DNA from 2 places in the Shewanella sp. M16 genome. Region 2 is predicted to be linked to the other one. Evidence: predicted binding sites of a transcription regulator. Region 2 holds the regulator's gene; the other holds the start of a gene.
What was found. Region 2 encodes FliA, which starts transcription of late flagellar genes. Its sites were predicted from a motif close to CTAAAGNTNNNNNNNNNNNNGCCGATA; they were not measured.
Positions count from the first base shown of each region.

Region 1 (4,434 bases), on a different contig from region 2:
TTTGAGGTGTTCCTCAGTGCGCTTGGCCATTTCTTTGATGACTGGCATACCTTTCAACACTTTTTTGCCGCCTTCGCGCAGTGTGGTGTAGAAACGGCCTGACATCAGTTGTGCTAAATGATTATTGAGGGCGCCGACATTTTCTGAAATCGACATTTCGTTGTCGTTCAGTACCACGAGCATGTCATTGTGCAAGTCGCCCGCGTGGTTCATGGCTTCAAACACCATGCCGCCAGTCATAGCGCCATCGCCGATCACAGCTACAACTTTACGACCTGCTTGTTCTTTTTCTGCAGCTATCGCCATCGCCAGCGCGGCGCTAATCGACGTGCCTGAATGGCCAACGCTGAAAGTGTCGTATTCACTTTCTTCACGCCATGGGAAAGGATGTAAGCCATCTTTTTGCCGAATGGTGTGCATCTTGTCACGTCGACCCGTGAGAATTTTATGGGGATAGGCTTGATGGCCTACGTCCCAGATCAGTCGATCAAAGGGGGTATTGTAGACATAGTGCAGTGCCACAGTGAGTTCTACTGTGCCGAGCCCAGAGGCAAAATGTCCGCTGGACATGCCAACAGACTTAAGAAGGAACTCGCGCAGTTCATCGGCTACTTGTGGTAAAAGTGCCTGAGGAAGCTGGCGGAGCTCATTGGGGGTGTTGGCCTGCGCCAACACGGGAAACTGAGAAATGTCCAAACTCATAGCGAGATACTTCGACTCTTATTATATTCTTCGCTCAATGATATAGCGGGCGAAGTCTGCAATTAACTGGCTATTGTATGGCAATTTAGCCAGCGCTGATAGTGCCTCTTGGATCAGTTGTTTGGCGGTGTCTTGTGCACCTTGTAGTCCAAGTAGTTGTGGAAACGTACTCTTATTCGATTCAGTATCAGAGCCTTGCGGTTTACCTAGCTCTTCGGTGGTGGCTACGATGTCAAGGATATCGTCTTGTACTTGGAAGGCGAGTCCGACCGCACGAGCAAAATCCATCATAGCAGCATACTGATCTTTTGGCGCGTTTGCGGCGATCAAAGCTAACTCAACGGCGCAGCTGATAAGGGCGCCAGTTTTCATATTATGTAGCTGAGTTAACGCGTTAAGATCAATATGTTTATCGGTCGAGGCTAAGTCTATCGCTTGACCTCCACACATACCACGATAACCTGAGGCTTTGGCTAATACTCTTACCATAGCAATATGTTGTTCGCTGCTGATCCCTGCTACGGCTTCGGTGACAATTTCAAAGGCTAAGGTTTGCAGAGCATCCCCCGCTAAAATGGCCGTCGCCTCATCAAAGGCGATATGCACTGTCGGCTGGCCACGGCGGAGCTCGTCATCGTCCATGGCGGGTAAATCGTCGTGGATTAATGAATAAGCATGGATACATTCAATGGCTGCGGCGCAAGCATCTAACTTTTCGAGTTCGACCCCAAACATGCGTCCTACACTGTATACGAGGAACGGTCGAATGCGCTTCCCTCCCAATAAGGCACCGTAAGTCATAGCGGCTTTTAATTGGGGAGCTGTATCTTCAAGCGTACTAAAACGCTGTTTTAATTGATCATCAACTCGTTGTTGATATTCTTGAATGGTACTGACTAACACGCTTATTCGCCCTCAACGGCATAGGGGGATAGGGGCGCATTTTCGTCTTGTTTCAGTAAAATGGCCACTTTTTGTTGGGCTTGTTCGAGTTTTGCTTGGCTATTTCGAACGAGATTGATGCCACGTTCAAATTGTTTTAACGCGTCATCGAGGGAGATATCGCCTTGTTCTAGATCGGCAACGATGCGTTCAAGTTCGCCAAGGGATTCTTCAAAACTAAGATTTTCGGGTTTCTTCGCCACGTTCAGGTTTCCTTTGATTTAGCGGACACAAGGTATATCAGGGCGGCGTAAGGGTCAAATTCAGACTAAAGATATTTGCTCAATAGCACGCTTTGTTACTGAAATTTTTCCAGAAAATATAAATTGTCGCTAAACTTGCTTAGTGTGTGTCCGATAACTGACAATAGTATCATCATTTGTATGGTAATTTTTAACTGGATAAACAAGGCTCGTATGTGTGTCGGTGGGATTATCTTATTCGGTAGAATAACTGAGTGTTCTTGCTTACCCAGAGTAAGTATTATGTCGTTTATTACGAAAATTGAGGAGCCGTTGTGGATTTAGCAACAATAATCGGAATTGTGGGAGCCTTTGGTTTTATTCTCGGCGCTATGGTGACCAGTGGCGGCTTGATGATTTTCGTTGATGTGCCCTCGATCCTGATTGTGTTCGGTGGGTCCTTCTTCGTGGTAATGATGAAGTTCACTCTTAAACAGTTTTTAAGCGCCGTTAAAATTGCTTTGAAAGCTTTTGTATTTAAGATTGATAAACCAGAAGACTTGATTGAACAGTCAGTGACTATGGCGGATGCTGCCCGTAAAGGGGGGTTTTTGGCATTAGAAGAAGCGCAAATTAGCAATACTTTTATGCAAAAGGCTGTCGATATGTTAGTCGATGGTCATGATGGTGAAGTAGTGCGTGCAGCTCTAGAGAAGGACATCGCTCTAACGGAAGAACGTCATCGTACGGGGATTGGCATATTTAGAGCCTTTGGCGATGTTGGGCCAGCGATGGGGATGATAGGTACACTCGTTGGTCTCGTGGCCATGTTATCAAATATGGCGGATCCTAAATCTATTGGTCCTTCGATGGCGGTTGCGTTGTTAACCACATTATACGGCGCTATGGTTGCTAACATGGTTTGTCTTCCTATCGCGGATAAGCTAACGCTTAGGATGGGGGAGGAAATGCTCAATCGTAACCTTATTATGGATGCGGTATTGGCGATTCAAGACGGACAAAACCCGCGGGTGATTGAAGGCTTTTTGAAAAATTATCTCGCTGAAAAAAATCGTAAAATCGATACAACGGACGGAGAGTAGCCCATGGCTAAGTGCAATTGTCCACCGCCCGGAGCACCGCTCTGGTTGGCAACATTTGCTGACTTGATGTCGCTGTTGATGTGTTTCTTCGTATTGTTATTGTCATTTTCTGAAATGGACGTGATGAAGTTTAAGCAGATCGCGGGCTCAATGAAGTATGCCTTTGGTGTGCAAAATAAGGTGGAAGTTAAAGATATCCCGAAAGGGACTTCTGTCATTGCCTTAGAATTTAGACCCGGTCGCCCCGATCCGACTCCGATTGAAATCATTAACCAGCAAACGAATGAAATGACGGAACCTGTATTGGATTTCCAAGCGGGTGAAGACGATAGTGCGGGCGGCGTGCAGCAGCAAAATGGTTCTCAGCGGGGTGGCGAAGCGAGTGCTACGGCGCAAGAAGTTGCCGATGCGGTTAAAGCGGAAGCAGCAGCGGCGCAAGAAAAGATCAATCAGCAAGTGAAGAAGATGGCGCAGGAGCTCAATAAAGAGATCACCGATGGAGCGATTGAAATTGAGTCATTAGGTCAGCAGATTATTATTCGTATACGTGAGAAGGGGTCATTTGCTTCTGGCTCAGGTTTCCTACAGCCTCGATTTAAACCTGTGGTGCGCTCAGTCGGCGAATTGTTAAAAGATGTGCCAGGTGTCATCACAGTGTCAGGTTACACGGATGATATGCAAATAAGCGATGAGCTCTATAGTTCTAATTGGGATTTATCCAGCAAACGTGCCGTGGCAGTGGCCCATGAGTTAGTACAGGTCAGCGGCTTTGATTCTAATCGAATGAAAGTGGTTGGTATGGCGTCTAACAATCCGATTGTGCCTAACGATTCTCCGGAAAATCGTGCTCGTAACCGCAGGGTTGAAATTGCTATTGAGCAAGGTAAAGCGAAGGAGTCTGAAGAAATTCAGATCGGTAATTCGCCTTAAGTGTTTAGATACTCCCAATCTAAAGCCGCAATAATCTTGCGGCTTTTTTATCTAGCTAATGTGGACTTTTCCCTTTTTAGTTAACGTGTTATGCATCAAATCGCTGTGGTTGATTTAAATCCATTTGGGCTTTACGTTAATCACATTGAGTGTGTAATCCCTAAGTTTCCTTAACTATCCCTCAACGACTTATTGTTAATGATTCATCTCAAATCACTTATTTTAAGCAGGGCACTTCAAACCACTCGAGTAGGCTTTATTGACATTATTTCAGCCTAATTAGCTGCCGTGATTTAGTCATTAATACGCGATGAATACGCCACAAATTTGGCCTGTGTCGCTGTTGGCTATGTGCGCTGAAACTCGCCTTTTTAGGTTGCTTGGGTATATAATCCCCCGATTATTCTTTTAACCAATTTTGCTGTTTTAAAATTGCCCGCGGAAATCCCATGAAGTTTATTGTAAAGCTGTATCCAGAAATCATGATGAAGAGCAAGCCTGTACGCATGCGCTTCACCAAAATGCTCGAAACTAACATCCGTAATGTGCTTAAAAAAGTTGACGAAGATGCAAAA
Region 1 covers NZ_JAGTUL010000012.1:75,061-79,494, reverse strand. The annotation lists gene dxs (1-deoxy-D-xylulose-5-phosphate synthase) at 1-702, opposite strand, end outside; gene ispA ((2E,6E)-farnesyl diphosphate synthase) at 724-1,605, opposite strand; gene xseB (exodeoxyribonuclease VII small subunit) at 1,608-1,847, opposite strand; gene pomA (flagellar motor protein PomA) at 2,162-2,929, shown strand; gene KFE26_RS10245 (flagellar motor protein MotB) at 2,933-3,859, shown strand; gene thiI (tRNA uracil 4-sulfurtransferase ThiI) at 4,309-4,434, shown strand, end outside.
Region 1: the regulator FliA is predicted to act here: its motif matches at 1,977-2,003, upstream of pomA (flagellar motor protein PomA).

Region 2 (4,434 bases):
CATTGTTAAGCAGGGCGGGGTGGTTGCATTAGTTGGTCCTACTGGGGTTGGTAAAACAACGTCATTAGCTAAACTTGCTGCCCGTTTTGCGGCACATCATGGTGCTGAACATGTTGCTTTAATTACCACAGATCATTATCGCATCGGAGCCTATGAGCAATTAGCAACTTATGGCAAAATAATGGGCTGCCCAGTAAAGCAAGCTCATGATCTAAATGAATTAGAGCAAATTCTCTATCAGTTTAGGAATCGCAAGCTAGTATTGATAGATACGGCTGGCATGGGACAGCGAGATATGCGCCTTTACCAGCAACTTGATAATTTAACTGCAAATAGCAGGATACCTATCCGCAGTTATCTGGTACTGTCTGCGACAGGGCAGCGCCGTGTGCTGCAAGATGCAGTCAATCATTTTAAACGCATTCCCCTATCTGGTGTCGTTCTCACAAAACTCGATGAATCTGTGTCGTTAGCAGGGGCATTAAGTGTGTTGATCCAAAACGGATTACCATTAAGTTATATTACTGATGGACAAAGAGTTCCTGAAGATATGAAAGTTGCGGATACCCTAGATTTAGCCCAGCAGGCACTCGCAGCGTTAGATAGTACAGAACAACAATCATTACAAGACACAGCGTGGTCAGATAATATGGCCTGTGCATTTGAGTAGATTTATGACCCTGGATCAAGCAAGTGGTTTACGTATGATGAATCAACCCTATAACGAAAAAGTGAAAGTAATCGCGGTCACTGGTGGCAAAGGAGGCGTGGGTAAAACCAGCGTTTCTATTAATACTGCTGTGGCATTAGCCGAAAAAGGCAAGCGTGTCTTGGTACTTGACGCTGACCTTGGCTTAGCAAACGTCGACGTCATGCTGGGTATTCGTGCCGAGCGTAACCTCTCTCACGTGCTCTCTGGTGATGCAGAGCTTGACGATATTATCGTGCGTGGTCCTAAGGGGATAGGCATAGTACCTGCCACCTCAGGAACACAGGGGATGGTGGAATTAAGCCCTGCGCAACATGCTGGATTAATCCGTGCATTTAGTGAGATGCGGACTCAGTTTGATATTCTAGTCGTAGATACTGCGGCTGGGATCTCAGATATGGTGCTCAGTTTCTCACGTGCTTCGCAGGATGTGCTAGTCGTTGTTTGTGATGAACCCACTTCGATTACCGATGCCTACGCCCTGATTAAAATTCTCAGCCGTGAGCATGGCGTGTTCCGTTTTAAAATAGTTGCCAATATGGTGCGTAGTTTACGCGAAGGTATGGAATTATTTGCTAAACTCAGTAAAGTGACCGACAGATTTTTAGATGTTGCACTTGAATTAGTCGCCACGATTCCATTTGACGAAAACTTACGTAAATCAGTTCGTAAACAAAAATTGGTGGTTGAAGCTTATCCTAAATCACCAGCGGCGATTGCGTATCAAGGATTGGCAAATAAAATTTTGAGCTGGCCTGTGCCGCAGCAACCTGGTGGGCATTTGGAGTTTTTCGTTGAGCGTTTAGTACAACGACCAGATTTTCAAGAGGAAAAAACGAGTGAATAAAGCCGCTGCGTATACTTGTTTAGACAATAAATCGTCGATCGTTGAACAGTATGCTCCGTTGGTTAAAAGAATTGCGCATCATTTACTCGCCAGACTACCTGCATCTGTGCAGTTAGATGATTTACTCCAAGCTGGGATGATGGGGTTACTAGAAGCATCATCCAAGTTTGATGGTGGCAAGGGTGCGAAATTTGAAACCTTCGCCGGCATACGCATACGTGGAGCCATGTTAGATGAAATTCGTCGTGGCGACTGGGTCCCTCGTTCCGTTCATCGTAACAATCGTAAGGTTGCACACGCTATTGATGAGTTAGAGCAAGAACTGGGCCGTGATGCACGCGACACAGAAATTGCAGAAAAACTTGATATGACGCTCGATGAGTACCATCATATTCTTAACGATGTTTCTGTCGGAAAAATCATAGGGATAGAAGATTTAGGCGTATCTCAGGATATACTTACAGTGAGTGATCGGTCCGATGATGATTCATTTGAAGCATTAGCTGAGAACCAATTTCATTCTGCTCTGGTTGAGGCAATTAAATTATTGCCTGAAAGAGATGCATTAGTGTTATCCCTGTACTACGATGAAGCATTGAATTTAAAAGAGATTGGCGCCATTCTTGAAGTCAGTGAATCGCGGGTTAGCCAGATATTAAGTCAGGCAATGTTGCGATTGAAAGCTAAACTCAAGCACTGGACATAAGTATAATTATTAATCGAGCACAGAATGTCAGCTCACCGGAGGAAACCTTGGACAAGAATATGAAGATTCTCATTGTTGACGATTTTTCGACAATGAGGCGTATCATCAAGAACTTGTTGCGAGACTTGGGGTTTAATAACACCCAAGAAGCAGACGATGGCTCAACAGCCCTGCCGATGTTGCAAAAGGGGGATTTTGATTTTGTTGTTACAGATTGGAATATGCCTGGTATGCAAGGAATCGATCTGTTAAAAGCAATTCGCGCTGATGATTCGCTAAAGCATTTACCCGTATTAATGGTGACTGCTGAAGCAAAACGTGAACAGATTATTGCTGCCGCTCAAGCGGGAGTGAATGGTTATGTGGTTAAGCCTTTTACCGCTGCAACGCTGAAAGAGAAGTTAGATAAAATATTCGAACGACTCGCTTGAGCAAGGATGAGCTATGAAGTCACAAACATCAGGGCTCATCACGCTCGAGCAAGCTCAGCATTTAGTTGAATTATTAAGTGCAGGTGAGCAAAGTCAGGCAGATGATTTATTTCGGGAGCTTGCTGCTCCACTGCAACGAGAATTATTCGAAGAAGTAGGTAAATTAACTCGGCAACTTCATAGTGCGCTGATGGATTTTCAAGTTGATAATCGTCTTGCTGAATTAGCCAATACAGAGATCCCCGATGCCAAGCAACGTTTAAATTACGTTATTGACATGACCGAACAAGCTGCAAATAAAACCATGGATGCGGTTGAAGAATGTTTACCTTTGGCTAATGCCGTGACTGTAAATATTCAAAATGTCATGCCATCTTGGGACAGATTAATGCGACGCGAGATAGCGCTGACTGAATTTAAGGGCCTTTGTCACGATGTACAAGACCTTATGTCTCGTAGTGCAAATGACTCGACTCGATTACGTGAATTGCTTAATCAAATTTTGATGGCGCAAGATTTTCAAGACTTAACAGGACAAATAATACGTCGTGTTATTGATCTAGTAATGGAAGTAGAAAGTAATCTGGTTTCTATGCTGACGGTATTTGGTGAGCAACCTATGATTGAAAGTCAGATTGCTCAGAAAAATAATATTGAAGCAGAAGGCCCGATAATGAATGCCGAGCTTCGTCAAGATGTGGTAACGGGTCAAGACGAAGTGGATGATCTTCTATCGAGTCTGGGTTTCTAACTGGGAGTCAATTTGATGGCCTTTGATGTAGATGAAGAGATACTCCAGGACTTTTTAATCGAAGCCGGTGAAATTTTAGAGCTTCTGCAAGAGCAACTCGTTGCGCTTGAAAATAATCCTGATGATACTAACTTGCTGAACGCCATTTTCCGAGGTTTTCATACCGTTAAAGGTGGTGCTGGCTTTCTTAGCTTAACTCCCATGGTTGATGTTTGTCATGAGGCTGAGAATACCTTCGATTTATTGCGCACAGGCAAGCGTAGCGTTAACGCAGAGTTGATGGATATTATTTTGCAGGCTGTTGATGCAATTAATACCATGTTTGCGCAAACCCAACAGGGCGAGCAACAAGACCCCGCCGATTCAGGTTTGCTAGCGAGACTTAAAATGCTCAGTTCAGGTGCACCTTTGCCATCTGAAGTCGCTTCCGCCAAGGTTGCAGAGCCAGAACCTGTTGTTGAAGTCATTATTGATACTTCTACCCTTCAAGAAATCCCTGCTGATATAAGTGATAACTCATCTTCCATTGAAAATACGTCTTCAAGTATCGATGATATCAATGATGCTGAATTTGAAGCTTTATTGGATGCGCTTCATGGTTCAGGAAAGGGACCTGCGGTCGCTGCTACCACATTTGTATCTGAACCAGTTGCTGCAAAGCCTGCTGCACCAATTAAAACACCTTCAACATCAGGTGATGACATCACTGATGATGAGTTCGAGGCGTTACTGGATGAACTTCATGGCTCAGGTAAATTTAAAGCTGAGGCTGAAGTGCCTGTTAAGCCTAAGGTTGTGGCAACACCTGCGCCTCAACCGATTGTAGATGCTGATGAAATTACCGATGATGAGTTTGAGCGATTACTCGATGAACTCCATGGGAAAGGCGGAGCACCAGCTAAAGCTGAAGTAAAATCGCCTACGCCCCCTGTTTCGTCTGCTGCACCACATGTTCCTGCGCCAGTTAAAGCCGCAGTACCAGCTCCTGCT
Region 2 covers NZ_JAGTUL010000023.1:12,585-17,018, reverse strand. The annotation lists gene flhF (flagellar biosynthesis protein FlhF) at 1-670, shown strand, start outside; gene KFE26_RS15405 (MinD/ParA family protein) at 675-1,556, shown strand; gene KFE26_RS15400 (RNA polymerase sigma factor FliA) at 1,549-2,262, shown strand; gene cheY (chemotaxis response regulator CheY) at 2,310-2,693, shown strand; gene KFE26_RS15390 (protein phosphatase CheZ) at 2,707-3,444, shown strand; gene KFE26_RS15385 (chemotaxis protein CheA) at 3,460-4,434, shown strand, end outside.